Regions from separate parts of the Gordonia sp. NPDC003950 genome, predicted to be linked through region 1. Evidence: predicted binding sites of a transcription regulator. Region 1 holds the regulator's gene; each other region holds the start of a gene.
The links. Region 1 encodes LexA, which represses DNA repair genes until DNA is damaged. Its sites were predicted from a motif close to CGAACANNTGTTCG; they were not measured.
Positions count from the first base shown of each region.

Region 2: a site for LexA is predicted at 5,914-5,927, ahead of ACWETB_RS10760 (DUF222 domain-containing protein). Genes of this name have one in related genera too.
Region 3: a site for LexA is predicted at 4,032-4,045, ahead of ACWETB_RS09860 (error-prone DNA polymerase). Genes of this name have one in related genera too.
Region 4: a site for LexA is predicted at 6,580-6,593, ahead of ACWETB_RS01575 (DUF222 domain-containing protein). Genes of this name have one in related genera too.

Region 1 covers NZ_JBSGIT010000007.1:75,503-83,463, reverse strand. The annotation lists gene hrpA (ATP-dependent RNA helicase HrpA) at 1-3,161, shown strand, start outside; gene nrdR (transcriptional regulator NrdR) at 3,135-3,641, opposite strand; gene ACWETB_RS07905 (LysM peptidoglycan-binding domain-containing protein) at 3,666-3,971, opposite strand; gene lexA (transcriptional repressor LexA) at 4,572-5,312, shown strand; gene ptsP (phosphoenolpyruvate--protein phosphotransferase) at 5,352-7,025, opposite strand; gene ACWETB_RS07890 (DeoR/GlpR family DNA-binding transcription regulator) at 7,280-7,961, shown strand, end outside.
Region 2 covers NZ_JBSGIT010000010.1:45,107-53,067, reverse strand. The annotation lists gene ACWETB_RS10795 (hypothetical protein) at 1-187, shown strand, start outside; gene ACWETB_RS10790 (sensor histidine kinase) at 200-1,609, opposite strand; partial or broken gene ACWETB_RS10785 (response regulator transcription factor) at 1,741-2,473, opposite strand; gene ACWETB_RS10780 (SRPBCC domain-containing protein) at 2,546-3,031, opposite strand; gene ACWETB_RS10775 (DUF899 family protein) at 3,031-3,741, opposite strand; gene ACWETB_RS10770 (winged helix DNA-binding domain-containing protein) at 3,829-5,025, opposite strand; gene ACWETB_RS10765 (RidA family protein) at 5,028-5,426, opposite strand; gene ACWETB_RS10760 (DUF222 domain-containing protein) at 5,944-7,206, shown strand; gene ACWETB_RS10755 (lipase family protein) at 7,470-7,961, opposite strand, start outside.
Region 3 covers NZ_JBSGIT010000009.1:54,533-62,493, forward strand. The annotation lists gene ACWETB_RS09850 (tRNA (cytidine(34)-2'-O)-methyltransferase) at 1-119, shown strand, start outside; gene ACWETB_RS09855 (DUF167 domain-containing protein) at 352-579, opposite strand; gene ACWETB_RS09860 (error-prone DNA polymerase) at 754-4,020, opposite strand; partial or broken gene ACWETB_RS09865 (helix-turn-helix domain-containing protein) at 4,363-4,799, opposite strand; gene ACWETB_RS09870 (ArsR/SmtB family transcription factor) at 4,956-5,318, shown strand; gene arsB (ACR3 family arsenite efflux transporter) at 5,315-6,418, shown strand; partial or broken gene ACWETB_RS09880 (arsenate reductase/protein-tyrosine-phosphatase family protein) at 6,411-7,091, shown strand; gene ACWETB_RS09885 (arsenate reductase ArsC) at 7,133-7,558, shown strand; gene ACWETB_RS09890 (arsenate-mycothiol transferase ArsC) at 7,555-7,961, shown strand, end outside.
Region 4 covers NZ_JBSGIT010000001.1:323,107-331,067, forward strand. The annotation lists gene ACWETB_RS01540 (MFS transporter) at 1-354, opposite strand, end outside; gene ACWETB_RS01545 (winged helix-turn-helix transcriptional regulator) at 410-901, shown strand; gene ACWETB_RS01550 (hypothetical protein) at 1,029-2,030, shown strand; gene ACWETB_RS01555 (DUF4129 domain-containing protein) at 2,027-2,710, shown strand; gene ACWETB_RS01560 (DUF4350 domain-containing protein) at 2,707-4,014, shown strand; gene ACWETB_RS01565 (AAA family ATPase) at 4,011-5,063, shown strand; gene ACWETB_RS01570 (DUF58 domain-containing protein) at 5,063-6,352, shown strand; gene ACWETB_RS01575 (DUF222 domain-containing protein) at 6,621-7,961, shown strand, end outside.

The DNA.
Region 1 (7,961 bases):
AGGACCCGGATGCCGGCGACGAACGCGGTGGCGGCGAACACGCCGACCTCGATCTGTTCCAGGGCGTCGACGCCGCCATCGACGAACTGTGGGGCACCGCCGGTCGCGGCGACATTCTGGTGTTCCTGCCCACCGAACGCGACATCCGGGAGGCGGCGGCGGCGTTGTCGCGCCGGGTCGCCGCGGGCGCCGAGGTAGTCCCGCTGTTCGCGCGGCTGTCCATCGCCGATCAGCAGCGCGTCTTCACACCGTCGGACGGACGACGAATCGTGTTGTCCACCAACGTTGCCGAGACCTCGTTGACCGTCCCCGGAATCCGGTATGTGATCGACTCGGGCACCGCGCGGATCTCCCGCTACTCCACCCGCACCAAGGTCCTGCGGCTGCCGGTGGAACCGGTGTCGCAGGCCAGTGCCCGCCAGCGCGCCGGTCGATGTGGACGTGTGGCCCCGGGTATCTGCATCCGGCTGTACTCCGAATCCGACTTCGATGCGCGGCCCGCCTTCACCGACCCGGAGATCCTGCGCACCAATCTCGCGTCGGTGATCCTGCAGATGACGTCCTTGCGTCTCGGCGACATCGAGGACTTCCCCTTCGTGCAGCCGCCGGATTCCCGCGCGGTCCGCGACGGTGTCGGCGTGCTGTCGGAACTGGGAGCGATCACGGTGCCGGGCAAGGGCTCCGGACGCGGCAGCGGATCGGACGCCGGCGGCCGACACCCGGGCGAGGTGCGCCTGACGAAGGTCGGCGCCACGATGGCCCGCATACCGGTCGATCCGCGGATCGCCCGGATGCTGGTGGGCGCCCGCGACGAGGGCTGCCTCGACCACGTGCTGGTGATCGCGGCCGCCCTGTCGATTCCCGACGTGCGGGAACGCCCGGCCGAGCACCGGGAGGCCGCCGACACCAGTCATCGGCGTTTCGCCGTCCCCGGTTCGGACTTCCTGAGCTATACGCAGCTGTGGCGATATGTGCAGGAGAAGCGTAAGGAGTTGTCGGCCAATCAGTTCCGACGCACCTGCGAGCGCGAGTTCCTGCACTATCTGCGCATCCGCGAATGGCAGGACCTGCACCGCCAGTTGCGCGGAATCGTCACCGACCTCGACTGGCAGATCCCCGAGACCGAACCGAATGCCGACGCGATCCACCGCGCCATCCTCGCCGGCCTGCTCGGCAACATCGCGGTCCGGGGCGCTGAGGGCCGCGAGTACACCGGCGCGCGCAACACGACGCTGATGATCTTCCCCGGGTCGTCGGTGTCCAAGAAACCGCCGGCCTTCCTGATGGCCGCCGAGATCATCGAGACGTCCCGGCTGTTCGCGCACACGGTGGCCGGGGTCGACCCGTTGTGGGCGGAGAAACTCGCCGGCGATCTTGTCAAACGCACTCACAGCGAACCGCACTGGTCCTCCACGCGGGGCTCCGCGATGGCCTACGAGCGGGTCACCCTCTACGGCGTGACGCTGGTGGCGCGCCGACGCGTCGACTACGGCCCGATCGACCCCGAGGTGTCGCGCGACCTGTTCATCCGGCATGCCCTCGTCGAGGGTGACTGGCGGACGAATCATCGTTTCTTCGAACAGAATCGGCAGTTGCTGACCGAGGCCGCCGACGTCGAGCACCGGGCACGGCGTCGCGATGTGGTGATCTCGGAGGAGCAACTCTACGAGTTCTACGACAAGCGCATCCCCGCCGAGGTGACCTCGGCGCGGCACTTCGACACGTGGTGGAAGTCGGCGCGGCGCACCGACCCGACCCTGCTGGATCTGACCCCCGCCGATGTGGCCGCCGACGTCGTCGTCGCCGACACCGACTATCCGGGGGCATGGCAGCAGGGCGACACCCGCCTGGAACTGCGCTACCGATTCGAGCCGGGCGCACCCGACGACGGGGTCACCGTCGTCATTCCGCAGGCCCTGCTCCCCCACGTCCGCAACGCCGGATTCGATTGGCTGGTACCGGGAATGCGATCGGAACTGGCCACCGAACTCGTCAAGACCCTGCCCAAACAGCTTCGCAAGACGATGGCCCCGGCACAGCGCTTCGCCGACCTGGCCCTGTCCCGGCTGACGCCTCGCTCCGAACCATTGGTCCGTGGGCTGGCCCGCGAGTTGTCGACGATCACCCGGCACACCGTGACACCGGCGGACTTCGCCGTCGATCGGCTGCCCGCCCACCTGCGGATCACCTTCGCCGTCGTCGACGAGGCCGGCGAGATCCGCAGGCGCAGCAAATCCTTCGCAGACCTCGCCGCCGATGTCTCGGATCGTCGCCCGACACCACCGGCCGACGTGCACACCACCTGGACCGCCGACGGAATCGGCACCCTCGCCGTCACGGAGACCGCCGACGTCGCGGGCCAACGCATCACCCGCCATCCCACGTTGCGTGCCGTCGGCGAGCCGGGCCGATCCGTGGGCGTCGCGCGGGCCACCGCCGCCACCGAGGACGAGGCCAACCGGATGCGGGTCGCCGGTGTCATCGCGCTGCTCGACCACACCATCACCGGACTCTCGTCGAAGGCATCGTCGGGCCTCGACCCTGCGGGGCGACTCGCGTTGAGCCAGAACCCCTACCGGGATGCGAGCGAGTTCTTCGCCGACTGCACCAGGCGGGCCATCCGGGATCTCGTCGACGTCGACGCGGCGGCCCGGGTGCGGTCACCGCAGCAGTTCGGTGCGCTGGCCGCCGCACTCGGTCCGCGCGTGCGTACGGCCGCACCGGAGTATCTCGCCTCGGCCGTCAACGCACTCCGGATGGTTGCGCCGCTGCGTCAGGCAATCGATGAGCATTCCGGTCATGTCGCCGCCGATGACGTCGCCGAGCAACTGGCCAACCTGATCTTCGACGGCTTCGTCCTGGCCACTCCCCGTGAGCACCTGGCCGACCTCCCGAGATATCTGGCGGCCGCACGCGAGCGGCTGGAACACCTTCCGGGATCGGCGGACCGGGACCGGGCGGCCATGAGCGCGCTCGACAGGGTCACGGGGCGGTGGAATCAGCGACTCGCCGAGGTACCCGAGGCCCGTCGCGATCTCGTCAACGAGCAGGCGCATTGGATGGTCGAGGAACTGCGGGTGGGTCTGTTCGCCCAGCGGCTGGGCACCCGATATCCGATCTCGGAGAAGCGCGCGTTACGAACCCTGGATCGACTCGGCTGAGAGGGCGTCGGATGTATCCGTGCCGTTGCGCCGCGTGAGGTTGCCCTGCAAATCGTCGATCTCGCGTTGGAAGTCCTCGAGGGAATCGAACGACCGGTACACCGACGCGAACCGCAGATAGGCGACCTCGTCGAGGTCGCGCAACGGTTTGAGAATGGCGAGACCGACCTCGTTGCTGGGGATCTCCGCAACGCCCGAGGCGCGCACCGTCTCTTCGACCTGCTGCGCCAACTGGGCCAGATCGTCCTCGTGGACGTGCCGTCCCTGGCACGCGCGGCGCACCCCGCGCATCACCTTCTCCCGACTGAACGGTTCGGTGACGCCGTTGCGCTTGACCACCGCCAGCACGGCGGTCTCCACGGTGGAGAATCGTCGGCCACAGGCGCTGCACGAACGGCGACGACGGATCGCCTGTCCCTCGTCGGCGACTCGGGAGTCGATGACCTTGGTGTCATCATTCCTGCAGAACGGGCAGCGCATGCATCGAGAATAGCGCCTCACCGCTCAGCGATATGCGGGCGTCAGCAGCGCCTGACCGACATGCAGGGCGCTGCCACCCATGTCGTTGAGCTCGACGATCTGGTCGATGACCGCCTGCCGCGGCATCTCGGGTGCCACGCGCGCGGCGACGGAGTTCAGCGACTCCCCCGCCCGGACGTGCACCACCTGCGTGGCCACCGGCGTTGGGGCGGTGGATTCCTGGTAATCGCTGCCGGCGACACCGATCAACCACACCAGCATCGCCAGCGCCACCCCGGTCAGCAGGGCCACCGCGGCACCGCGACGGCCCGCCCGACGGGACTGCGACACGGGCCCGGCGCACGGCGTCCCGGCCGGGCGCCTGGGGATCGCGACCCGAGGCCGATCGACCGGACGATTGTCGGCGGGGCGGTGGAGGTGCCGGTGCCGCGCCACCGGGGTGGCGCGGCGAGCCGGCCGTCCTGCGTGCACGATCGCGCCGCGCCGGGCCGTGACATCGTCTCGCACCGCACACCGGGCGTCGGGAAAGGCACCCAAACGGGCACCGGACGGGGAGCGCCGAACCGTCGCCCGACGCGCCTGACCTGCGGTTTCATTGCGAACCAAGGCGTTCTGCATGAGAGTCTCCGATCTCGATCACTTCTCGATCACTCGTTCGAGGAACTGATGTTCGAAGTTCTATCACGCACCTCCGACAATTTCTCGCAACACGTCGAACAAGTGTTTGAAGTTGTCGGTGACCTGGACTAATCTGGCCGTTGACCAGCAGCGCAGACCCGCGGACAGCCCCGGCCGCACCCCGGACAACCGACCGCACGGGACAACCGACAACACCGGACAACCGACAACACCGGACAACCGACCGCACCGGACAACCGACAACACCGTCCGACCACGACAGAGTTTCCGACCGAAAGGATCGAACACCCGATGAGTGAGAAGAACCGACGTTCGACGACGTCGACGTCGTCGACCAAGCGCGGCCGCGGACCGGCCGCCGCCGACGAGCCGGAGGTCCCGTTCGACGCGGCGACCGCGGAGGCCTCGCTCACGCCGCGTCAGCGGGGCGTGCTCGATGTCATCCGCAAGTCGGTGCGCGAGCGCGGCTATCCGCCGAGCATCCGCGAGATCGGCGACGCCGTCGGGCTGGCCTCGACGTCGTCGGTCGCCCATCAGCTGCGGACACTGGAACGCAAGGGACTGCTCAAGCGCGACCACAACCGCCCGCGTGCGGTCAACGTGCAGGACGGCGAGCACACCCCACCGGACGACACCGCGGTCGCGTCGAATCTGCCCGCCCCCACCTTCGTCCCGGTTCTCGGACGCATCGCGGCCGGTGGACCGATCCTCGCCGAGGAGGCCGTCGAGGACGTCTTCCCGCTGCCGCGTGAACTCGTCGGCGAGGGATCACTGTTCCTGCTGAAGGTGGTCGGCGAGTCGATGATCGACGCCGCGATCTGCGACGGCGACTGGGTCGTCGTGCGCCAGCAGAACGTGGCCGACAACGGTGACATCGTCGCCGCGATGATCGACGGCGAGGCCACCGTGAAGACCTTCAAGCGCAAGGACGGTCATGTGTGGCTGATGCCGCACAATGAGCATTTCGAACCGATTCCCGGCGACGACGCCGCCATCCTGGGCAAGGTCGTCACGGTGATGCGCCGGATCTGATCGGGCCCCGGGCCCGCCCGATGCGGCGCTCGCCGAGGTTCAGCCGGCGAGCGCCGCGGTGGCGGCGGCACGTGCGGCCGCGGGTGAGGAAGTCGCCAAGGCTGCACTCGCTGCGGCGCGGCACGCATCGAGGGTGGCGCCACCGAGTTTGGCGCCGACCGCTGCCGACGCCGCCGGCGCACTCGACAACGAGGTGACGCCGAGTCCGACGAGTACGCAGGCCAGCAGCGGATCGGCGGCGGCCTCACCGCAGACGCCGACCGGTTTGTCCATCCGCTTTCCGGCCTCGGCCACCATCGAGATGAGTGCGAGCACCGCGGGCTGCCACGGATCGGTGAGTTCGGCCAGATCGGCCGACATCCGGTCGGCCGCCATCGTGTACTGCGTCAGGTCGTTGGTACCGATCGACACGAAGTCGACCTCGGCGAGGATCGACGACGCGAGTATCGCGGCGGACGGGATCTCGACCATCACGCCGGCCACCAAGCCGCGCCCGCGCACCGCGGCGGCAAACTCCGCGGCCTCCTCGGCCGAGGCGATCATCGGCGCCATCACCCACGGAGTACTTCCGGTCTCGCGGGCCGCCGCCGCGATCGCGTTGAGTTGCCCGGCCCTGATCTCCGGGTGTCGAGCGGTGATCCGATTACCCCGGACCCCCAGGGCCGGGTTGGCCTCGGTGCCGTGGTCGACGAATTTCAACGGCTTGTCCGAACCCGCGTCGAGCGTCCGCACGACGACCTTCTGGCCCGCGAACGCCTCCAGCACCTCGCGGTAGAGCTCGGTCTGCTCCGCCACCGTGGGCGCCTCGGCGCTGTCGAGGAAGGCCAGCTCGGTGCGGAACAGGCCCACTCCCTCGACCGGATACGCGGTGGCGGCGCGCGCGGAGACGCCGTCGGCCACGTTGGCCAGGATGTCCACCGCGTGACCGTCGGCGGTGCACCCCGGCCCCGACCAGCCCGCCACGAGTTCCGCCTCGCGTCGGCTCTCATCGACGGCCACCCGTGCCTGATCCGGATCCGGTTCCACCACAACGGTTCCCGCGGTGCCGTCGACGAGCACCAGGGTTCCGGCGGTCACCTCGTCGAGATCGGCGACCGCGACGATGCACGGAATGCCCAACTGCCGGGCGATGATCGCGGTGTGACTGGTCGGACCGCCGAGCCGGGTGACCAGCGCGGTGACCAGTTTGGGGTCGAGTCCGGCGGTGTCGGCCGGTGCCAGATCGGCGGCGAACAGCACCGAGGGCTCGGCGGGCACCGGCACACCTGGTTCGGGTTGTCCGAGCAACTCGGCCACGACACGATCACGGACATCGTTGAGATCGGTGACGCGCTCGGCCATCAGACCACCGAGTTTGGTGAACAGCGCGGCGAACTGCTCGGTCGCCGCGGTCGCGGCCGACGCCGCCGACGACCCGGAGGAGATCAGCTTGCCTGCCGCGCCGATCCACCCGCGGTCCTCGGCGAGGCCCGCGGTCGCGATGAGAACCTCCGCGGCCGCACCGGAGGCATGTGAGGCACGTTCGCGCAGTCGGGCGGCCACCAGCCCGGCCGCGTCGACGAAGCGGGACAACTCCGCCTCCCGCGCGTCCTCGGGGATCGTCACGGTGTCGTGCACCGGGGCGATCCGCTCGCCGGGGCGAACCACCGGCCCGTAGGCCTTCCCGCCGACCACGGGAGTCCCACGCAGTTCCTGACCCTGCTGATGTTCCACTGCGTTGCCCTTCGTTCGAGGTTCGTATCAGCCGTCGTCGGCCGATCTGTGGTCCGTGCTGTCTCGAGATCGCTCTCTCGGCGGCCCGATCTGTGAAGAATCTGCCCGCCACACATCTCTTGTGATTGAAGTTACAAGAAATCCTTGACTTGTCAACACAAACAGGCGTAAACAAAGACATAGCAACACCGACTTCCACTCAAACCCACATGGACGCAGACATGCCGTCACCCGTCCTCTCCGATCGGAGCAATGTGTACGCCGAAGAAAGACAGCAGGCGATTGCCGAACTGGTTCGTTCGCATGGCCGCGCATCGGTTAGCTCGCTCGCCGAGCGATTCGATGTCACCAGCGAGACAGTGCGCCGCGACCTGGCGACCCTCGAGCGCTCCGGACACCTGCAACGCGTCCATGGCGGCGCGGTCCGACCCGAACTGGTTCAGCTCATCGGCGAGCAGGACATCGCCGAACGCGAGACCAGCCACACCATCCAGAAGGCGGCCATCGGGCGGGCCGCACTCGCCTTTCTGCCGGCCGACGGCGGGTCGGTGTCCTTCGACGCCGGGACGACCACCTACCAGACGGCCGTCGCGCTACCGACCGATCGCCGCCTGCACATCGTCACCAGCAGCCTCCCGATCGCGACGGTAGTGGCGGATCAGCCCAACGCCACCCTGTATCTCGTCGGCGGTCGGGTACGCGGCCTCACCCAGGCCGCGGTGGGCGCCGAGACCGTGGCCCGCCTTGCCACCTTCCGCACCTCCGTGGCGTTCATCGGGACCAACGGCATCAGCGAGGGCCTGGGATTGTCGACACCCGACCCCGAGGAGGCGGCAGTCAAGGCGGCACTGGTGACCTCCGCCCAACGCGTCGTCGTCCTGGCGGACTCGTCCAAGATGAACCGCGAGGACTTCTCGTCCTTCGCCTCGCTCGATG
Region 2 (7,961 bases), on a different contig from region 1:
ACGTTTGCCACGCCAACTCGTGTTGGCGGTGATCGACGGGATCGGCTGGAAGTCACGTCAGGCCGATCTGCGTCGCATCCATCAACTCTGGGCGGACCGTCAGATCGACGGGATGTACACGCTGGTCACCCTCGACCGCTTCCGGGACGACCTCACCGACTTCGCCCGGCTACGGCAGTTGATCTGAGCAACCGCCACCTCAGTCGGCCAGGCGCGGCAGCCGCACCCAGAAGCAGGCACCCGATCCGGGCGTGGAGTCCACGCCGACGCGACCTCCGTGCGCACCGACGAGTGCGGCGACGATGGACAACCCCAAACCGCTGCCACCGCTGCCCTCACCCCGTGAGCGTGAGCTGTCACTGCGGTAGAAGCGTTCGAAGACGCGTGCACGTTCATCGGAGTTCAGGCCCTGCCCCGTGTCGGCGACGGTGACCACGACATCGCCGTTGCCGGTGGGGGATTCGTCGACGCCTACTCCGACGGTGATCGATGCGTCGTCGGCGGTGTGCATCACCGCGTTGTTGACGAGATTGCGGATCACCTGCACGAGCCGGGCCGAATCACCCAGCACCACAGGAGGTTCGGCCGATGGGATGACCTGCAACCGGATGTCGCGATCCGGCGCGGCCGCCCGCGAGGCCTGCACGGTGTCGGTCGCGAGCATCAGCATGTCCACCGGTTCGGAGAGCAGCGGACGTTGCGCGTCGAGCCGGGCGAGCATCAAGAGGTCCTCGACGAGGAGGGTCATCCGGCCCGCCTCGTCGTCGATGCGGCGCATCGCGTCGCCCGCGTCGGACACCGCGCCCTGCCGGTACAACTCGGCGAAACCCTTGATCGAGGTGAGCGGGGTCCGCAGCTCGTGGCTGGCGTCGGCGACGAATCGTCGCATCTTCTCCTCGGACTGCCTGGCCTGCTGTTCGGACGCGGCGGTGGTGGCGAACGCGTGCTGGATCTGCCCGAGCATCGTGTTGAGTGAGGCCGAGAGACTGCCCACCTCGGTGTTCTGCGGTCCGGGGGCCACCCGCATGTTGAGGTTGCCGGCGGCGATCGCGTGGGCGGTCTCCTCCACGCGGCGCAGCGGTCGCAGGCTGGATCGCACCAGCAGATAACTCAAGACGCCGAGCACCGCGACGACCGCCGCCCCGATCCCGAACTGTAGCCACATCAATCGCGACAAGGTCTTGTTGACGTCGGTCAGGGGTGTCGCGACGATCGCCGCGCCGTCCGGTCCGGTGGTCTTGACCACGCGCCACTGCGGCCCGTCACCGACGGAGTCGACGGTCGTCGGCGCCACGTTGGAGTCCGTCAGGCCGGAGACATCGGGTTCGGCGCTGAAGTCGGCAGCGTTGGAGATCACCAGACCGGAATTGAGTGTCGTCATCACAAAGTAGGGCGAGGGGGGACGGCGGGGACCGATCGGCGGTCCCTGCGAGGAACCCATGTCGGGGTTGCGGGGTTTGGCCCACCCCTCCGTCGCCGACACCAGCCCCTGGTCGGTGCGCGACATGAGATCCGAGCGCATCGCCGATGTCACGGCGATTCCGGACACCAGCAGTCCCACGGCCACCAGGATGAGGGTCAGTCCGACCAGCGAGATCCGCAGCGGCACGCCGCGGAGGCGTTTCGCCCCGGTGACAGTCGGGGCTGCCGCCGCCGCGCTCGATGCGGATGCCGTGCCGGACCGTACGTGCGACGCCGGGCCTCGTGCACCGGAGTGCACCGTGGCGCTCGGGCCAGCGGTCACCGCGGCTCCCGCATGACATATCCGACACCGCGCAGCGTGTGGATCAGTGGTGTGACGCCGTAGTCGAGTTTGCGTCGCAGGTACGAGACATAGGATTCGACGACGTTTACCTCACCGCCGAAGTCGTAGTTCCAGACGTGGTCGAGGATGCGCGGCTTGGACAGGACCGTGCCGGCGTTGACCATGAAGTACCGCAGCAGGGTGAACTCGGTCGGCGACAGCGAGATCAGCTTGCCGGCCTTCCACACCTCGTGCGTCTCGTCGTCAAGTTCGAGATCGGCGAAGGTGACCCGCGAGGTCTCTTTCGCGCTCGTCGAACCCGCTGCGCCGCAACAGAACCTGCAGACGCGCCACGACCTCTTCGAGACTGAACGGTTTGGTGACGTAGTCGTCGCCGCCGATGGTGAGGCCGTTGATCTTGTCCTCGATCGAGTCCTTGGCCGACAGATACAGCGCCGGTGCGGCGATACCGTCGGCGCGGAGTCGGCGCAGCAGCCCGAATCCGTCCATTCCCGGCATCATCACGTCAAGGACGAGGACGTCCGGTTTGAAGTTGCGGCACCGGTCGATCGCCTCCGGGCCACCCGCCGCGGTCTCGACCTCGTACCCCTGGAACTTCAGCGACACCGACAACAACTCACGAATATTCGCCTCGTCGTCGACGACGAGGACTTTCGCTCCCTGGCCAGATTCATTCACGCCTATCACCTCACACCTCCAGTCTGCCATGAGCCTGGACTTTGACTGGGAGCTATCTGTGAGGTCTGACCTGCGGCGATGAGTGTGTCCGGGTGCCGGCCGTCAGCCTGCCGTGAGGGCGGCGTCGAGCGCCGCCAGGGACTTCTCCAGGAATTCCGGTCCGAACGGCGGCATGCCGCCGATGTCGGCGCGCACGGATTCCGGGGTCCGTGACCAGTCGTAGGTGAGGGTGACCCGGGTGCCGTCGGCCTCCGATGCGAGGTGATAGCGCCACTCCCATCCACCGGGGCGGTGTCGACCGGCGTCGTCGATCTCGCCCGGCAGCCACGCGATGTCGGTGTCGGGAACGATCTCGCTGACGCGGTTGTGGACGACGTAGTGCCCGTCGGCCTTGTCGAAGTACATGTTCATCGCGAAGATCTGCCCGACCTCGGTGAGCGAGGCGGTGTCCACGGCGTCACGAACCCAGTCCGACGGCTCGGTGTCCTGATGTCTCGTCGGATCGCGCAGCAACGCGAAGACGTCCTCGGGCGCGGCGTCGACGAACCGCGAGACGACCATGGTCTCGGCTGCTTGGGAGGTGGTCATCAGGAGTCCTCTCCGTAGAAGTGCGCGATGTCGGCCGAGTCCGCCCAGCCGGAGTAGGTGGGTCGTTGCGGCCAACCGTCCGGCGAGTCCTGCCATTCCTCTTGCCTGCCCCACGGCAGCACGTCGAGCAGCGCGAAGCTGTGACCGAGTTGTTCGGTGCCGCGACCGTTGGTGTGCCAGGTGCGGTAGACCCGGTCGCCGTCGCGGAGGAATACGTTGATCGCGAATCCCTCGCCGGGTGCGGCGTCGACCTCGGACCCGAAGGTGGTGCCGGCTGCGGAGAACCATTCCATCCGGTTGCCGACGCGACGCCGGTAGGCCAGCGCCTCGTCGATCTGGCCGTTGGTCACGATGACGAATCGGGCGTCATAGTTGTCGAGGAACTCCAGCCGGGTGAACTGCAAGGTGTATCCGGTGCAGCCGGGGCACTGGAACTCTGCGCCGTCATTCGACATGTGGTGGTAGGTGATCAGCTGGGATCGGCCGTCGAAGATCTCGGCCAGGCTGATCGGGCCGTCGGCGCCGGTCAGGGTGTGGTTGGTTACCTCGACCATCGGCATGCGTCGTCGTTGGGCGGCGATCGCGTCGAGTTCGCGGGTGGCCGACTTCTCCCGGCGACGCAGGTCGTCGAGGGCCGTGCGCCAGGCGGCGTCATCGACCACCGGCGGCATCGCCTGCGGGTTCTTGGGCGTGGACAACTGGTCGTTCATGGCGGACTCCTCACCGTCGATGCGTGGTGGCCGCAGGCGTGACAACCGCGGCCCCGTACAGAGACCGACCGGTTCGGATCGCAGAACTCATCGCTGCTCTCGCAATCCGCGGACGAACGGGGCCGGGTAGCCGGGCCGGATCTGGGCGCCACCGAGCCAAGTGGCCAGTTCGTCCGCCCGATCGTCGACGGCGCGACGAGCGCCGGCGGGCAGCTTCTCGAAGAGATGCACCCGGATGCTCGTGTCGTCGTCGCGGTACCAGCCACCGACGATGCGACCGTCCCACCACACGGTCTGGCCGCCGTTGCCGTTGCGATCGAAGATGTGCTCGCCGTGTGGCCCGAGGTAGAAGTCGCGGATCTTGTGACCCATCGTGGTGGAATCCAGTTCCGGCAGCAGGACGGCCTGGGGTTCGAGATCATCGTCGTCGGGCGAGACGACGTCCTCGGCGAGGACGTACCCCACCGAGCCGTCGTCGAGTTCGACCTCGGCGATGTCGAGTTGCGCCAACGCCTGCCGCACCGCAGCCTTGGTCGAACCCAGCCACCACACCAGGTCGGATTCGGTGCCGGGGCCGAAGGACGCGAGCCAACGACGGACCATCGCTGCATACGCGGTCGCGGGATCGGGCGGATCGAGTTGCTCGCCGAGCCAATCCCGCATGGACGACCACGAGGGTCTCGACATATGCCATCCCGCCGAATTGGGTCCTCGCACAATGTCTCCCGCGGCACTCATCATGTTGATGATGCGCGGCAACATCGGGTTCGTGCCGCCGTACGACTTTCCCGGGCTCACGATGACCGTCCGGTTGAACTCGGGCAGGCGCTCGCGTATCTGCGACGATGTGAGAGTGACGCCGTCGACGAGTTCGGCGGCGACCGCCGTGCGCGCCGCGTCGATCCATCCGTCGGGATCGGTGCACCACTCGCTGCGGCGGAGATCGCGGAGCATGTTGGTGCGTTCGGATGCCGTCACCCGGGGGCCCACGGCACCCACCGCCTCCCGCAGGAGGTCGCGAGGAAACACGAAAAGCGTTCGGCGCATGGCCAACTGCTTGACCAGACTCCGGTCGACGTAGAGCGCGTCGTCCATCGATGCGGACGTAAATCCGTCGATGCGCGCCCACGCGGCGAGGTAGACGGTCGACGGTGTGGTGGAATGCAGGCCGACCATCGATTCGGCGGCCTCGACGACGGACGTCGCGCGTGTGTCGGCGGCCAGTCGGTGGCGGCGTAGCAACCGGTTTCGGCGGGCGCGGTCGGTGACTCTGGGACGCGTCATGATCACCCGTGCGGCGGTGCGGCGACCGCCTCGATCTCGACGAGTTGACCGTCGTACGGAAGTACGGTGACACCCATCATCATTGCCGGAGGAACGGTCTCGAACTCGGCGACCACCGCCTCCCACGCGACGTAGAGATCGGCCTGAAGTCGTTCCGCCACATAGATGGTCAGCTTGGCGACGTCGGCAAACGTGGCGCCCTGCTCACCCAGCACGGCCGCGAGGTTCGCCAGACATATCCGCGTCTGCCCCACCACATCACCGAATGCGCCGACCGCGCCGTTTTCATCGAGCGGACTGATACCCGCGGTGAAGATGAGCGACCCCGGCGACACCGTCGCGCTGTAGGGAAACCCACCGTCGTGCAGAACTGATGACCCATTGAGCCGTACTCGAGACATGCCGCCACTGTAGCCGCCCGCACCGACAATCCGGACCCGTTCCCATGTCGCCACTGACAGCGCTCGCCTCTTCGCTGACGGCGCTCTCGATATCGGTGACAGCGCTCTGGATCACGCTGACAGCGCTCTCCTCATCACTGACAGCGCTCTGTATTACGTTGACAGCGCTTTCGATTCCGTTGACAGCGCTTTCGATTCCGTTGACAGCAACCCAGTTTCGGTCGCGGCGACCTCACCCCACCGGTCGAGCCGACCCCATCCCGCCGGTCGAGCCGACCCCATCCCGCCGGTCGAGCCGGACGGAGCGATAGCGAAGTCCGAGTCGAGACCACGCAACCCAACGCTGGAATCTTCACCACCACAACACCTCCCGCGAAATCGACGCCCCATACCACACCCCACCGACAGAAAAGTCCGGTCGACGACGAGTTATCCACAGACCAAACGTTATGCACAGCAACAGGATTCACGAAACTGACCCTTGCCACGAACGGATATCCGGCGTACTGTGGTAAACATGACACCGGGGGAACTTGACACCACCATCGACTTCTTATCCGAACTCGACTACACCAACCGCAGCCTCACCCGCGACAACGCAAAGCACGCACTGCACGCCATCCTGCTCATCCGCAATCTCGTCGACCATCATGCGAGTGTGCTTGTCGGACTCTGCGATCACCTCAAGGTCGCAGAGAACGAGGGCCGCAAACTTCAAGAGCTACTACACGAATGGGGTGTCGCCCCGGCCTCGGCGTCTCGCATGATCCGACTGGGCACCACACCCGACATCGAGCGAGTGCACCGCCACACCGCGCTGGGCACGCTCTCGGCCGAACACGCCGACGCCATTGTCCGAGGATTGGCGCACATCGAGAAACGATCCGGCGAGCCCGTCACCACCGAAGAACGCGACGCCCACAGCATTGCCCTCCTCGGGCACGCCACCGCCGGGTTCACACCCGCCGAAATCCGCGACTACGCCAAAAGCCGAGGAAATCAGCAGGCCGATGACACCGACGGTTTACCCGCCGCTGAGGACCGTTCGATCAACACCCTGGACTTCCACGATTCCGATGATGGACGCCTCACGGTCACCGGCGATCTGCACGCCGTACTCGGGGAGAAGTTGAGGACGGCGATCGAAGTGTTGTCGGCGCCACGACCCCAACCCGACGGATCCCGCGATCCGCGTTCCGCGGGTCAGATGCGTGCCGACGCATTGGAGATCATCCTCGACACCGCCGCCCACGCAGCCCGAGGCGAGCACTGCGACGACGGACCACGCATGCCCACCGAGTTGGTCAACCTCACCATCCCCACCGGCACACCATCGTTGGCGTCGTTGCAGTTCATGGGATCGGTCACCGAAGCCACCGCCCGCAAACTGTGCTGCGACGCCACCGTCGGCGTCATGATCGTCAGCAAAGACGAGGTACCACTATCGCTCGGGCGCACCATCCGCTTGTTCAACCGGGCCCAACGACGCGCCCTGGCGCACCGGGATAAGGGGTGCATCAAGTGTGGAGCACCGCCCTCGCGGACCCAGGCGCACCATATCGTCCACTGGGTTGACGGCGGCGAAACATGTGTGGAGAACGGCGCTTTGCTCTGTTCGGCCTGTCATGACGATGTCCACCATAACGGATGGGACGTCGTCATGGGAGCCGATCACCACCCGTGGTTGATTCCACCGGAAAGTGTTGACCCGCAACGCAGGTGGCTGCGGTCGTATCACCGCCGGACCATGACGTTGGATGGATTTCCGGGTGCGGCATGATGATTCGGTTCCAGCCTTGGCTTGCGGGGCCTCCTTGCGTTGAGCTCCGTCGAAACGACACGGCTCGACCGACGGGCAAGGGCTCGACCAACGGGGTAAGACCCTCGCCCACAGATAGATAACAGACCAACCAACCCGCACCCGGCTCCGGCCGGGACCGCATCGGTACCTTGACAAGTCCACAGTGAAATGTGAATGCCGGGAACAGGTATCGCAGCTCGACGGCCCTCTAGTGAGGGTGCGTAGCACGCGATACCCATCCCTCAGGCGCTCAGGCGAGCGCTCATCCAGTCGATGGTCTGCATTCCGAAAAGGTCTGTACCCCAGCGGTACATGTTGGTGAGGAGTGTCAGCATGCTGCAGTCGGTGGGCTGATAGTCGACGCGGGTGCCGCCACGGCGGTACGTCGCGGCCAGGGCTCGGGCGTCGGCAGCGGGAACCAGCGACATGAACGAGTCGTCGCGGGCGCACGATGCGATCAGCACGGGCGCCTTGGGTGCCCTGGTGCCCAACTGATTGTCGCGATAGACATGCTGGAACTCGGGGATGTCGGCGGGGTTCCGGCCGTTGAACAAGACCGACAACGGCAGGAAGGGGGTGCCGAAGTATGCCGGCGTCTGGCACTGTGTGCGGAACACGTCGGCGAGGGCTTTGCCTGCCGGGCTGAGCTTCTCGTCGATCCGCATCTCCGGATATCGCGGTTCCAGACCCAACAGCGTCGCGAAGGCGAACCCGGATCCGATGGAACCGTCCGA
Region 3 (7,961 bases), on a different contig from region 1:
TCACCGATCGCATCCGGATCCCGATGCTGGCCGGACGGCGGTCACACAATCTGGCCAACGCAGCGAGCATCGCGGTGTATGAGGCGTGGCGTCAGCAGGGATTCGCCGGCTCGGTCTGAGGCCTCGCGGCGAGCGGTCAGTCGACGGACACGCCGTAGCGGTCGGCGAGTTCGAGAAGCGCGGTCTCCAGAAAATTGTCGACGTTGTCGGCGATGATGTCGGGTGTCTGCCTCCGACCACCACAGAGCGAGGGCTTCGCGTTCGTCGTCAGGTCGCCGAAGCCACCTCGCCCCGGCGCCGATGAAGGATCTCGTCGGTGGCCATCGCCCGCCCCCGGGTGGCGTCCACCGCTCAGCTCACCCGGAACCGCTTGGTGCGGGACGTGGCACCGCCGACCAGGGCAACACGGCTCTTGGGTACTCCGAGGTGCTTGGCGAGCAGCTCGGCGATGGCCTTGTTGGCCTTGCCCTCGGTGGCCGGCTCCCGCACGAAAATGGTGATCGCACCATCGGGTCCGGTCTCGACCAGCGGCCCCTTTCGGCTGCTCGGCTTGGCCGTGACGATCACCTGTTGCGGCATGCGTCGCTTCCCCTCACGTCGTTCTCACACAGAAACACTGTCACTGTCATATCTGGACGGCTCGTCTGCCGGATATGCCACGAACCCCGGGTCATGATCCACGAAGTCGCGTGTCGTCGCACGCGTGATTTCACTCGTGGCACACATTGTGCCCCATCCGCTCGGATTCTCCGCTCAGTGCCAGTCACGCGAACGAGACCCCACGCGAAGATCCATGCGCTGCAAGCGATCCGCGACCACCGTGACAGCGCCCTCGGCGTTCTGCACCCGACCCCGGACCAGCAGTGCGGTGGCCGTATGCGCCAGTTCCCGGTACTTCGACCACAAACCCACCGAACAGACGACGTTGACCATGCCGGTCTCGTCCTCGAGGTTGATGAATGTCACACCCGAGGCCGTGGCCGGGCGCTGACGATGGGTGACCGCCCCGCCCACCAGGACCCGGGAACCGTCCGGGACGGCCAACAGACCGTCGGCGGGGATCACCCCCAACGCCGCCAATCGCGGTCGCAGATACTGGGTCGGATAGGACGCCGGTGTGATACCGGTGGCCCACGCGTCGGTGGCGGCCAACTCCACATCGGTGAGTCCCGGCAGCATCGGGGTCGTTGATGCCTGAGGGAGATCGAGGTGCTCCGGACGCGCCGTCGACGCCGCACCGGCCTCCCACAACGCCTGCCGCCGACTGAGTCCGAACGTCTCGAAGGCCCCCGCCCCGGCCAGTCCCTCCAATTGCCGGGTGGTCAACCCGGCTCGTCGGGACAGATCGGCGAGACCGGTGAAGTCGCCGTCGGCACAACGCGCCTCGATGATCCGTTCGGCCACCTCGTCGCCCACCCCACGAACCCCAGACAAGCCCAGCCGGACCTCCTCCCCATGATTTTCCAGGGTCGCCTCGGCGCGTGAACGGTTGATGTCGGGTCGGTGAACCCGCACACCGTGTCGGCGCGCATCGGCCACCAGCGACTGGGGCGAGTAGAAGCCCATCGGTTGCGCCCGCAGCAACGCCGCACAGAAAGCGGCAGGGTGATGCAACTTGAACCACGACGAATAGAACACCAGCGAGGCGAAACTCTGCGAATGACTTTCCGGGAAACCGAAATTGGCGAAGGCCGCCATCTTCTCGAAGATCCGGTCGGCGGTGTCCCCGGTGATCCCGTGGGTCGACTCCATGCCGTCGTAGAACCGCTGACGCAGTCGCTGCATCTTCTCCGGTGACCGCTTGGAACCCATTGCCCGACGCAACTGGTCGGCCTCGGTGGCGTCGAAGCCCGCGACGTCAACGGCCAACTGCATCAACTGTTCCTGAAACAGCGGCACCCCCAGCGTGCGTTCGAGCGCCTTGAACATCGACGGGTGCTCGACGCCGACCGGCTCGGTCCCGTTGCGCCGCCGGATGTAGGGATGCACCGACCCGCCCTGGATGGGCCCGGGACGGATCAGCGCGACCTCCACCACCAGATCGTAGAAACAGCGGGGCTTCAGGCGTGGCAGCGTGGCCATCTGCGCACGGGATTCCACCTGGAACACACCGACCGAGTCGGCGCGGCACAACATGTCGTACACCGCGGTCTCGGCGAGGTCGAGGGTGGCCAGGTCGACGTGCAGGTCCTTGTGTTCGGCTACGAGATCGATCGCATAGTGCAACGCCGAGAGCATCCCCAGACCCAGGAGATCGAACTTCACCAAACCGATTGCCGCACAGTCATCTTTGTCCCATTGCAGGACGCTGCGGTCGGCCATCCGAGCCCACTCGGTGGGACAGACGTCGGCGATCGGCCGGTCGCAGATCACCATGCCACCGGAGTGGATTCCCAAATGTCTTGGCATTCCCCCGATCTCGTCGGCGAGTTCACGAACGTCGGCGGGCGCGTCCTGCGGCATCGTGGCCCACGCATCCTGCTGCCCGGTGGCATAGCCCAACGCCTTGGCACTGTCGCGTACGGATGACCGTTGCCGATAGGTGATCACGTTGGCCACCTGGGCGCTGAAGTCGCGGCCGTAACGCCGGTAGACGTACTGGATCGCCTCTTCCCGCCGGTCGGACTCGATGTCGACGTCGATGTCGGGCGGCCCGTCACGTTCGGGTGAGAGGAACCGCTCGAACAGCAACTCGTTGGCCACCGGATCGACATTGGTGATGCCGAGGGCGTAACAGACCGCGGAGTTCGCGGCGCTCCCCCGTCCCTGGCAGAGGATGTCGTTGCGTTTGCAGAAGTCGACGATGTCGGCGACGACGAGGAAGTACCCGGGGAAGGAGAGGGTATCGATGATCGCCAGTTCGTGTTCGATCTGTCGATACGCCTGGGGATGCCGCGTGGGGGTGCCATACCTCGCGGCGGCCCGGGTCATCGTGAGATGCCGCAGCCAGGTGGCCTCGGTGTGCCCGTCGGGAACATCGAAGGGCGGCAGTTTCGGTGCGATCAAACCCAATTCGAAGGCGCAGTCGGCAGCGATCTGCACGGCGTTGTCGATCGCCTCGGGATGTGCGGGCAACATCCGAGCCATCTCGTCGCCACTGCGCAGGTGCGCTCCGCCGACCCCGGGCATCCATCCCTCGATGGTCTCGATGTCGGTGCGGGCCCGTACCGCCGCCATCGCCATCGCCAGCCGACGTCGTGGCGGTCCGGCGAAATGGGCTCCGGCGGTGGCCACCGTCGGTATCCCGAACCGGGTGGCCAGACCGGCCAGCGCCGCGTTGCGGGCATCGTCGTCGGGAAGCCCCTGCGCGGTGAGTTCGACGACCACACCACCGGCTCCGTAGCGGTCGATCAGACCACCGAGCGCCTTCTCCGCGGCCGGGAGCCCCCCGCGATCCAGCGCTCGGCGCACCGCCCCCTTACGACAGCCGGTCAGCACCAGCCAATGTCCGGCGTCGGCGATGAGGCGGTCGGCGTCGTAGCGCAGCAGCCCCTTCTCGCCTCCGGACATGTGTGCGTCGGCGATCACCCGCGACAGTCGCCGATATCCCTCACTGTCTCGCGCCAGCACCAGCAGATGTTCGCCGGGCGGATCCGTCACGCCGGTCCGGGCCACATCCGGCTGCAGCGACAGCTCCGCACCGAACACCGTCGGCATGCCGAATTCCCTTGCCGCCTCGGCGAATCGCACCACGCCGTAGAAGCCGTCGTGGTCGGTGATCGACAATGCCGTCAGATCCAGCCGCTGCGCCTCGGCGACCATCTCCTCGGGCATCGACGCGCCGTCGAGAAAGCTGTAGGCGCTGTGCGCGTGCAGTTCCGCGTAGCGGACCGACGAGGACTCGGTCCGGATCTCCGGCGCCACGTAGGGTCCACGCTTACGTGACCAGGCCGGCGAGTCCCCACCGTCGCCGGGGCCGAAGAACTCACCGGGACGATCGTGACCGTCGGAGGCGCGCGCACGCCCGGAGAGGACTCGCTCCATCTCCGACCACGTCGGTGGCCCCTGGTTCCAACCCATCCGTTCATCATAGAACATTCGTTCGATACTGGTCATCGCACCGGCCGTCGAGGTCTGTGATGTATCGGTACATAGGTGACAGTTCTGCGTCAGGCCATCGGTGACACTTGGTGTGTCAGGACTTCGGTGAGGTCTGGTCTTCGTGGGGCGTGGGCCGCGGGGTTGTCGATTGCCGACGTAGCTAACTCCGGGAGTGGGTCGAGGGTGCTCGACAACGACCTCTCCGTCGGTGTTGGCGATGACGACCGTGTTCCGCGAGGCCGGTGTGGCTCACCGTGAACCGAAGAAGAAGCCTCGCTCGGCGTGGCGGCGGTTCGTCTATCCGGCACCGGACGCGTGCTGGCAACTCGATGGCACCGAATATGTAGGTGACTGCATCCACGCTGACGGTCCCGGAGGTACTGACAGTTCGGAGCAGGACAAGATACGGGCCAGCGATGCCGTCGAGGGGACCTCCGTCAGGCCCATCGACTGCATCTTGTCATGCACGCTGATCGGTTCGTGATCCAGACCGGAAGCCTCTAGGGCAGCGCGCACCGCGACTGCTTGCCCTTGACCTCGTCACTCAGCGCCGACGGGCTCGACTTCGGGCGGCGGGTGCGGGGTTCCAGCACCGCCGCGGCCCCCTCGTCCTTGGCACGTTTACGCAACTCGTAGAACGACTTCCGGGAAATTCCGTGTTCGGCGCAGAACGTCGAGACCACTCCGCGCGGTGCATCATCAGGCCACTGCGAGATAGCCAGACGCACGACAGGGTCGATAGGGTTGTTAACAGCCACCGTCTGAGCGTTGAGTGCGGCAGCGTGATCTGACCCGACGAGGTCGGTTCGATCGAAGCCCAACCGACAGCGTGTCGTGGATATCGATGCGAAACACAAGCCTGCCTCCAGATCGGTCGTCTTGTCGCCTGAATCGACGTGTATCAATATTGACGTGTGTCGAATAAGAATCTCCTGCTGCCACCCGGCCGCGGCCTCAGCACTGACGAGACCGGGGCTGTCACCCCACTGTTGAAGGCGCTCGCGGACCCGGTTCGGCTGCGGTTGCTCTCGGAGGTCGCTGCGCATCCGGGCGGCGAGGCGTGCGTGTGCGACATCTCCGGACCGTTCGAGCTGTCGCAGCCGACGATCTCGCATCATCTGAAGGTTCTGCGTCAGGCAGGTCTGGTGACGAGCGAACGGCGCGCGACCTGGGTGTACTACCGCGTGAATACCGAAGCATTGCAACAACTGTCAGTCCTGCTGGGAGATCTCGCCACGGTCGTGGGGGAAACGCGTTCGTGCGAGGCCGACCAGTGACCGCCACCGACACCGCGGTCGCGGGAAAGTTGTCGATGCTCGACCGGTTCCTACCGGTGTGGATCGGCGCCGCGATGGTCGCCGGCCTGCTGCTCGGCCGAGTTGTCCCGGGCCTGGGTGACACCCTGGCGGCGGTAGAACTCGACGGCATCTCGCTGCCGATCACCCTCGGCCTGCTGATCATGATGTACCCGGTGCTGGCCAAGGTGCGCTACGACCGGCTCGATTCGGTCACCGGTGACCGTCGCCTGCTGCTCGGATCGCTTCTGCTCAACTGGATCATCGGACCGGCGTTGATGTTCGCGCTGGCCTGGCTGCTACTCCCGGATCTGCCGGAATACCGGACCGGACTGATCATCGTCGGACTGGCCCGCTGCATCGCGATGGTCATCATCTGGAACGACCTGGCCTGCGGTGACCGCGAAGCCGCTGCCGTCCTCGTCGCGCTGAACTCGGTGTTCCAGGTGATCATGTTCGCCGTGCTGGGCTGGTTCTACCTCTCGGTGCTACCCGGCTGGCTCGGCCTGGAACAGACCACGATCGACGCCTCGCCGTGGCAGATCGCGAAGTCGGTCCTGATCTTCCTCGGCATCCCCCTGGTCGCCGGCTACCTCACCCGCCGCATCGGCGAACGGACCAAAGGCCGCGACTGGTACGAATCCTCGGTCCTCCCGCGGTTGGGTCCGTGGGCGCTCTACGGGCTGCTCTTCACCATCGTCATCCTGTTCGCCTTGCAGGGTGAGCAGATCACCTCGCAACCCTGGGACGTCGTGCGGATCGCGCTCCCGCTGCTGATCTACTTCGCGGTGATGTGGGGCGGCGGATTCCTCCTCGGCGCCGTGATGGGACTCGGTTACGAGCGGACCACCACGCTCGCATTCACCGCCGCGGGCAACAACTTCGAGCTCGCCATCGCCGTCGCGATCGCCACCTACGGTGCGACCTCCGGCCAGACTCTCGCCGGAGTCATCGGACCACTCATCGAAGTGCCGGTCCTCGTCGCCCTCGTGTACGTGTCCCTGGCATTGCGGAAACGCTTCACCAGCCCGAGCACCGCCTCTAGCCCAGATGTATCGAAGGAGCCAGGTCGCGATGCCTGAGAATGTGTTGGACGAGCAGCTGAGTCGCGGCGAACACCGCCCAACCCGAACTGTTGATGACCATACCGTGCTCGCCCGCACCACCGCTGACCTGGCCACCAAGTACGAGGGTGTGGTGTCTCGCCAGACGGTGGAACGCTGTGTGTTCGAGTCCTACACCGCGTTACGGCGCACCTCCCGGGTGCACGCGCACCTGACGACCTTGGCGGGACGATTCGCTGCTGATCGGTTACGCGCACTGGCCCAGGCGGAGGGTTCGGTACCCAAGGATGTGCCCGAGGTCTTGTTCATCTGTGTGCAGAACGCCCGCCGCTCGCAGATGGCCGCCGGATTGTTGACCCATCACGCCGCCGGTCGGGTACACGTGCGCTCCGGCGGATCGGTGCCCGCGCATTCGATCAACCCGACCGTCGTCGAGGCGATGTCTGAGATCGGCGTCGACTTGGGCACCGAGTACCCCAAACCGCTCACCGACGATGTGGTCGCTGCCGCTGACGTGGTGGTGTCGATGGGCTGCGGCGACGCGTGCCCGATCTATCCCGGCAAGCGCTATCTGGACTGGACGGTCTCAGACCCCGAGGGCCGTCCCCTCAACGAGGTTCGCGCGATCCGCGACGATCTTGATGCCCGCGTTCGCGAGCTTCTCTCCGGACTCGCTGCCGAACGGGTCTAACTTTTCCGAGCTTCCCTCACAGCTGAAAGGGCTTGTGTCTTATGTCTTTCTCTCGACCTAGCGTGCTGTTTGTGTGTGTCCACAACGCTGGCCGATCGCAGATGGCCGCCGGTTTCCTCACCGCTCTTCGCCAGGGCAGCGTCGAGGTCCGCTCGGCCGGATCCGCGCCCGCCGACTCGATCAACCCGGCCGCTGTCGAGGCGATGGCTGAAGTCGGTATCGACATCTCCGCGCAGTCACCAAAGATCCTCACCCCCGACTCTGTCGAATCCTCCGACGTCGTGATCACCATGGGCTGTGGCGATGCGTGCCCGGTGTTCCCCGGCGTCAGCTACCGCGACTGGGCCCTCGATGACCCGGCCGGCCAAGGTATTGACGCGGTCCGCCCGATCCGCGATCAGATCCGCGCACTGGTCGAGGGCCTGCTCGACGAACTGGTACCCGCCGACCAGCGGGTCGGCCAGTGAGCACGCCACCGCAGGTGTTGTTCGTGTGCGTGAGCAACCGCGGCAAATCGGTGATGGCTGAACACCTCACGCCCACGGTCACCGGCCGGATCACCCCATCCTCGGCCGGGACGAGTGCGAAGATCGGCGGCCAGGTCAACGAACTGTCCGCCCAGGTACTCGCCGAAGTCGGCGCCGACGTCGCCGGACATCAGCCGCGGCAACTCACCGACGACCTGATGCAAGCCGTGGACCTGGTCGTGGTGGTCGGTACCGCTGACGTCACCCCACCCGACGGCGTCGCCCTCGAGGTGTGGGACACCGACGAACCTTCCGAACGGGGCATCGACGGCGTCGAACGGATGCGGCTGATCCGCGACGACATCACCCACCGGATCCGCGCCCTCGCCGACCGCATCGCGCG
Region 4 (7,961 bases), on a different contig from region 1:
GCTCGCGGGTGTCAGCGCTGCCGCGCCGACCGCCTGCAGCACGCGCGCGCCGATCAGCACACCGAGCGTCGGTGCCGCGGCCGCCAGTGCCGAGCCGGCCGTGAACACGAGGACACCGGTGATGAATCCGCGGCGGTTGCCCACCCGATCGCTCCACGATCCGAGTGGGACGAGCAGCGCGGCGAAGGTGATCGCGTACGCCGACAACGTCCAGCTGATCGTGCCCAGGCCGGAACCGGGGAATTCGTGTGCGAGCTGATCGAAGGCGACGTTGACGACGAACAGGTCGAGTGCAACCAGAAAGGGTGCCCCGCACGCTACCGTCAGCAGCCACTTCTGACTATGGGATCTCATAGTCAGATGTCTACACCCTGACTATTGCACGGTCAAGTCAGAGTAGGATGGGTTCATGAATCTGACGGGGCCCCTCACCGACCGCGACAGCTGGAAGGCTCGGCACTGCTCCATCGACAAGGCCATGGGCGTCGTCGGCACCCGGTCGGCGATGCTGATCCTGCGTGAGGCCTTCTACGGCGCAACCAGATTCGACGAGTTCGCCCGGCGGGTCGGCATCACCGACGCCGTCGCCTCGGCGCGATTGCGGGAGCTCACCGACGCCGGCATCTTCGTCAAGGTCCCCTACCGCGAGCCGGGCAGCCGCGTGCGTAACGAGTACCAACTCACCGAGATGGGCCGTGACCTGCTCCCCGTCGTCCTCGGGCTGATGCAGTGGGGCAACCGGTACCTGCAGGACGACGGTGGACCGCTGCGGCTCAATGCCGTCGACGACGGCACTCCCGTCACCGTCGAGGTCCGCTCCGCCGACGGGGAGCGACTCGGCTCCGACGACATCGCCGTCTCCGTCGCACCCCACGTCATGCGATCAAACGATCGGGACTGACGCCACGTCGGCAGGCGGGGCAGGGTTGGGTGTTTGATATGTTCGCCGACACGTTGGCGAACGCCGACTGTGCTCGACCGAACCGGGGATCACGCGCGACCCCGACGACCCGCTGGGAGGAGCCGCGATGACCTACCCATCGGGTCCGCAAGGGGGTTCGGCGCAGAGTGGTCCGGTGCAGTGGGGATCGGCCATCGGCGGGCCGCAACCACCACCGGTGTGGCAGCAGCCGACACCCGCGCACAAGCCCGGCGTCGTGCCGCTGCGGCCGCTCGACACACGTGACCTGATCGACGCCACGTTCTCGGCGATCCGATTCTTCCCCGGCATCACCTTCGGGATCACGGCCGGTCTCACCGCTCTCCTGACCGTCGTCTCGGCCGTCCTCGCCGCAGTGATCGTCACCGTCGAATCCGGCGGACATCCCGACCTCACGTCGTGGTTGGGCGCGATGGACAACGACTGGGCGAACTCACTGATCGGCGCGGCGGTCGTGGCACTGGCGGCCGGCCCCCTGGCCTACCCGCTCAACGCCGCCGCGGTCGGCGTGCGCACGACGTGGGCGGAGCTGTGGGCTCAGGTCCGTCCCGTCGGCGGGCACATCCTGGCGGTGGCGCTGGTGCTGTGCGGGGTGTTCTGCATTCCCGACGTCGTCGTCCTCGCCCTCGATTCGCTGACGGGCGGCGACGACGATCTCGTCGTCGCGGCCATCCTCCTCGTCGGTGTCGCGGCGATCATCCCGACCATCTGGGTCACCGTGCGGATCGCACTCGCCCCGGCGGCGGTGGTGATCGAACGGCTCGGCCCGCTCGCCGCGATCCGCCGGTCCGCGACGCTGACGCACCGATCCTTCTGGCGCTACTTCGTTGTGCTGCTCCTCATCTGGATCCTCTCCGGGATCATCAACGGGGTGCTGGGTATGGCATCGGAGATGATCTCCGATGCCACCGGAAGCGGCGGGGTGGCCGCCCTCGTCTCCGCAGCGGTTCTGGTACCGCTGATCACCGCGCTGGTCTCCCCCGTCGAGGCGATCGCGACGTCGCTGCTGCACGTCGACGCCCGGATCCGGCGCGAGGGCTACGACCAACAACTCGCCCAGATCGCCGCCGCGCGGGGAGGCCCGCGATGAGCGGCTCGATCATCCTTCTCGCCGACGGACTCTCGCCTGACAACGACCAGGCCCGCCAGTGGGCCCGCGACGAGTTGTCGGGATCGCGCTATCAGCCCCCACAACCCGGTCTGCTCGACCGACTCGCCGACGGGCTCTCGCGCTGGTTCACCGACCGGGTCGGGGATCTGCTCTGGTCGGATGCGAGTGTCGCCACGATCATCGGGGTCGTGCTGGGGCTGCTCGTCCTCGCATTGATCGTCTACGCGCTACTCTTCGTCCGCCGCACGCCACGCTCCGTTTCCGACGCCGAGGTCGGTCCGGTCCTGGGCGGTGACCCGTTGTCGGCCAAGGAGTTTCGTCGCAAGGCCGAGGAGATGCTCGCCGCCGGCGATCACGACGGATGTGTACGCGAGGCGATGCGTGCGCTGACCCGGCGCTCCGCCGAACGGGGTGTGCTGCGCGACGCCCCGTCGCTGACCGCACACGAGGTGGCGGTGCGCCTGCGCACGCCGTTCCCCGACCACGGACGCGAACTCACCTACGCGGCCAACCTGTTCGACGCGGTGGTCTACGGATACCGGCACGCCACCGCCGAGCAGGCCCGCCTCGTCCTCGATCTCGATGAGTCCCTGCGCGCGACCCGGCCGGCGACGTCGACGACACCCGCTGCCGTCGAGGGATTCGCGGTGCCGCGATGACCACCGACGTCTCTGCCGGAGGCACCGCCACCGCATCGACGGGCCCGGTGCCGGCCCCGCCCCGCCGGAACCGCCGGCGGGCCCTGTGGATCTGGTTGCCGATTGCCGCGGTCATCCTGGTCATCGTCGCGATCCTGGCCATCGTCGCCGTCGGGGGGTCCGCCGACGAACGCGGCAACTCAGTCCCCGGCGATCCGGGCAATTACGGCGGGAACGGTTCCAGTGCACTCGCGAACATCATCGGTGACCACGGCGGCGACGTGAAGGTCGTTCGCGGACTTGCCGATCTGACGGTCACCCCGAAACCCGACGGCGACACCACCGTCGTGGTCACCAACACGCCGGCGATGACCGCCGAAACCGCCCGGGCGTTTGCCGAGCGGGTCCGGGGCGCGAGGCGGGTGGTGCTCGTCGACGCGAACGATACGGTGCTGGACGCCCTCGGTCTCCCGGTGACCGAGTGGAGCAGTGTGGTCTTCGGCCAGTCGGGCATCCGCGCGGACTGCAGCGTCGCCGGAATCGAACCGACCGATACGGTGACGCCGTCGACCGCCCACTACGTGGCCACCGATGCGTCGTCGACCGTGTCGTGCTTCCCGTCCGGGTCGGCGAACGATCCGGCGGCGGGAACACCCGGTGCCGAGGTGGTGGTCGCCGATCCCTCGGCCGACCTGCCCGAGACGATCGTGATGACCGGCGCGATGACCACCAATTCCAGCCTGGCCGACGTCGACAATGCCGGGGTCACCGTGCGCACCATGGCCACCGGCGACAACGTGCTCTGGTACGTTCCCCTGCCCTCCGATCGTGTCGAGAGCGAGGACGACGATGAGGACTCCGTTCTCCCGTCGATCGTCTGGCCGTTGTTCTTCCTCGCCTTCTTCGTCACGATCGCCGTCTCGCTGTGGCGCGGCCGCCGATTCGGACCACTTGTCGCCGAACCACTTCCGGCCGTCGTCAAGGCCATCGAGACGACCCGGTCACGGGGACGCCTCTACCGCAAGGCCGCCGACGCCGGGCGTGCCGCCGCAATCCTGCGCGTCCACACCACCGCGTCGATCGCCCGCTACCTCGGCCTGGCCTACGACCCGGTCCGGGCACTCGACGCGATCTCCTCGGACACACCGATCGAGCACGACCCGGCACTGGATTCCGTCGTTGCCGCCGTCGCGTCGGCGACCGGACGCGACTCCCGACAGGTCGCCGCGCTGCTGGTCGGCCCACTCCCCACCGACGACACCCAGCTGGCGCAGTTCACCTCCGACCTGACCGACCTCGAGAAGGAAGTTCGACGCACACCATGACCTCTGAACCCGCGACCCCTCACCCCACTGCGCACTCCGAGCCCACCGTCTCCGTCGCCAAGGACGCCGCCGGAGCCCAGGACACTGCCGGAGCCGCAGCCCGCGATCCACGCCAGACCCTGGGTGCGGTCCGCGCCGAGGTCGCCAAAGCGGTTGTCGGACAAGACCCGGCCGTCGCCGGCATCCTCATCGCGCTGCTGTGCCGTGGTCACATCCTGCTCGAAGGTGTTCCGGGAGTGGCGAAAACCCTGCTGGTGCGATCGGTGGCGCAGGCGTTGGCGGTGGACACCAAACGGGTGCAATTCACCCCGGATCTGATGCCCGGTGACGTCACCGGGTCGCTGATCTTCGACAACGCCACCTCCGAGTTCACCTTCCGGCCCGGTCCGGTCTTCACTAACCTGCTTCTCGCCGACGAGATCAACCGCACCCCACCCAAGACCCAGGCCTCGTTGCTGGAGGCGATGGAGGAACGTCAAGTCTCCGTCGACGGTGTGCCGCGGCCGCTGCCCGACCCGTTCCTGGTGGCGGCCACCCAGAATCCCGTCGAGTACGAGGGCACCTATCCGCTGCCCGAAGCCCAGTTGGACCGGTTCCTCCTGAAGGTCACGTTGCCGATCCCGCCGCGCGACGACGAGATCACCGTATTGAGCAGGCACGCAGCCGGATTCAATCCGCGTGACCTGACCGCCGCGGGCCTGCGACCGGTGGCCTCGGCGGCCGACATCGTCGCCGGCGCCGACGCGATCCGACACGTGGCGGTGGCGCCGGCGATCGCCGCCTACATCGTCGACATCGCGCGCGCCACCCGCAGTTCACCGTCGCTGGCGTTGGGGGTCAGTCCGCGTGGTGCCACCGCATTGTTGTCCACGAGCCGTGCCTGGGCGTGGCTGTCCGGCCGTGACTTCGTCACCCCGGACGACGTCAAGGCACTCGCGCAATCGACTCTGGCCCATCGGCTCTCGTTGCGTCCGGAGGCGGAGTTGGAGGGCGTCTCGGTGGCCGCGGTGCTCGACGCCGCGATCAACTCGGTACCGGTCCCGCGCTGATGGTGCTGACCGGCCGCTTCGTCGCCCTCCTCTCGCTGGGCATCATTCCTGCGGTGGTGTTCCCCCACGTGTGGGTGGTGTTGCTGTGGGTGTTCGCCTGCGCGGTGGTGATGGCGGTCGATCTGCTCGCGGCCGGTTCGACGGCGCTGCGACTGTATCGCCTTCCGTCGGCACCAATCCGTCTCGGTGCTGCCGGTTCGTCGGTGATCGTCGCCGAGAATGTCGGGACCCGGAGATTCAGAGGGCGGCTGCGTGATTCGTGGCAGCCCTCGGCCGGGGTGCGGTCCGGTGAGCACGACCTCGACATCCCGCCGGGCGAGCGCCGGGAACTGACCACCGTTCTGGTGCCGGTGCGCCGCGGTGATCGGCTCGCGGTACGCGCGACCATCCGACGCCCCGGTCCGCTCGGCCTGGCCGCACGACAGCACAGCTATCCTCTGCCCGGGGTGATTCGTGCCCTGCCACCATTCAATTCACGCAAGCACCTCCCCTCACGCCTGGCCCGGCTACGCCAGCTCGACGGTCGGTCGGCCGTGCGTATCCGCGGTCAGGGCACCGAATTCGATTCGCTGCGTGACTATGTCGAAGGTGACGACGTCCGCAGCATCGACTGGCGCGCGACGGCACGCCGACGCTCGGTGGTCGTGCGTACCTGGCAGCCGGAGAAGGACCGCCACATCATCATCGTGCTGGACACCTCCCGGACCTCCGCGGCACGCGTCGGTGACGCGCCCCGCCTCGACGCGGCGATGGATGCGGCACTGCTGTTGTCGGCGTTGGCCGCCCACGCCGGTGATCGGGTCGACCTGATCGCCGGTGACAGGGTGATCCACCGACGTGTCGTCGGGTCGCCGCGCACCACCCTGCTCGGCGACCTGGTCAACGCGATGACCGAGCTGCAACCGGCTCTGTTGGAAGCGGATTGGCCGTTGTTGGCCGCCGAGGTCACCACGCTCACGCGGCAGCGGGCGTTGGTGGTGCTGCTGACGCCGCTCGAACCGGCCGCGGTGGAGGAATCGCTGCTCGCTCCGTTGTCGGTGCTCGCGTTGCGGCACAAGGTGATCATCGGCTCGGTCCGCGACCCGGCGGTGGAGGAGATGAGTGCGCGACGCGACGACGCCGCCGAGATCTACGAGGCAGCCGCGGCGGCGCGCACCCTGATGGTGCGTGAACGGACCGAATCGGCGCTGGGACGCATCGGGGTCGACGTGGTCGATGCCGATCCCGAACACCTCCCGGCCGCTCTGGCCGATCACTACCTGGTGCTCAAGTCACGCGGGCTGTTGTAGCAGTTTCGGTGGGGCCCTTCGTGATTCGATGCGCGGCCGAGTGCCGACGATCCTGCGAGTAGGAGTATTCGCCGGACCGAGCGGGTCGCGGTCGGGGCCACCGTCCGTCACCCGACGTCGGGCGCGGAGCTGAGTTGTCCCCAGAAGTCGATTGGTCCACAGATGGGGTGGCCGATCGTCGGCGTGAACGGTTTTGTCGGTGGCCGTCTTTACAATGATGGTCAGATCGAAGAGAGCTTCGACGGTCATCTTGTTCGAGGGGGCGAGGGTGAGCAGCATTCCATGGAGCGCGCGGATTCGTGGGGATGTGCGCGACGCGTTGTTGAAGCAGGGGCCGTCGCCGTGGCCGGGGTTGCCGCCGGAGTTTCTGTTCGGGGTGGATCCGGATCGGTTGGATCAGCATTCGATCAACGAGGTGTTGGTCGCGATGACCGAGTTGGATCGGTGCCGTTCCTATATGGCGTGGCTGGATTCGTATTTCACCGCGTATGTGGTGAGGTGTCTGACCGACCGGCCGTTGGACGAGTCGGCGGAGTACGCGCAGATCGCGGCCGAACACATCTCCCGCACCCGCAACCTGGCGATGGTGACCACCCGGCGGATGCTGGATGAGGCGATCGTGATGGCCACCCGCCTGCCGAAGACGGGGCGGGCACTACGCGAGGGGCGGATCAGCCACAGCCAGTTCCGGACCCTGATCGACCGCACCAACCTGCTCGATCCGGGGCCGGCCTTGCATCCGAACACCGCGCTGGTCGACGCAGCGATCGCCGAGCGGTTGTTCAGCAGGCAGGGGCAGTGGCCGGCGACGAGTTTGCGGGACATGGTCGACAAGATCGTGTTCCAGCATGCTCCGGACGCCGTGCGGGAACCGCGGAAACGGAACCTGGACAAGCGGGGTGTGTTCACTCATTTCGAGGGGGATGGGACCGGGGAGATCACCGGCACCATGTCCGCGGAGAACATCACGATCGCGGAGAAGACGATCGCCGCCCTGGCCGACTGCGCCTGCCGGAAAGACCCGCGGACGCGGCGGCAACGCCAGGCCGATGCCATGTACTCGTTGTTGTCGGGGACGCAGTTCGCGTGTGAATGCGGCAAAGAGGACTGCCCCGCCGACATTCCGGAGCCGGGCTGTATTCCGGATGTGCAGATCGTGCTGCACGTCATCGCCGATGAGACCACCGCTGCGGCGATCGAGGAACGCCAACAGGAACAGGAGCGCCAGGAACAGGAGCGCCAGGCGCAAGGACGGGGACGGTCCGATGCCGGCGACGAATCCGGTGGAGGTGCACGCCAATCGGTAGTTCAGTCGCGCCGTACGGAATCGAAGCCCGCATCCGAGCCGGATCTCGAGCCTGAGCTCGAGAAGGAACCCGAGCCCGAGCCGGCCACGCATACCGACACGCGTGCGGTGCAGATGACTCTGCCCGACGAATGCGGCTCGGACGCCGAGAGCGCAAGCGCAGAAACGGATGTCGCTGCGGAACCGCCACCCGAACCCGCCGACGATGGACCTCCCGATTCGGCGCCCGACGATGACACGGACGCCGCGCCCGCCGACGCCGAATCCCGCTCGGGCAGCACCGTTTCGGCCGCCGAGATGCCG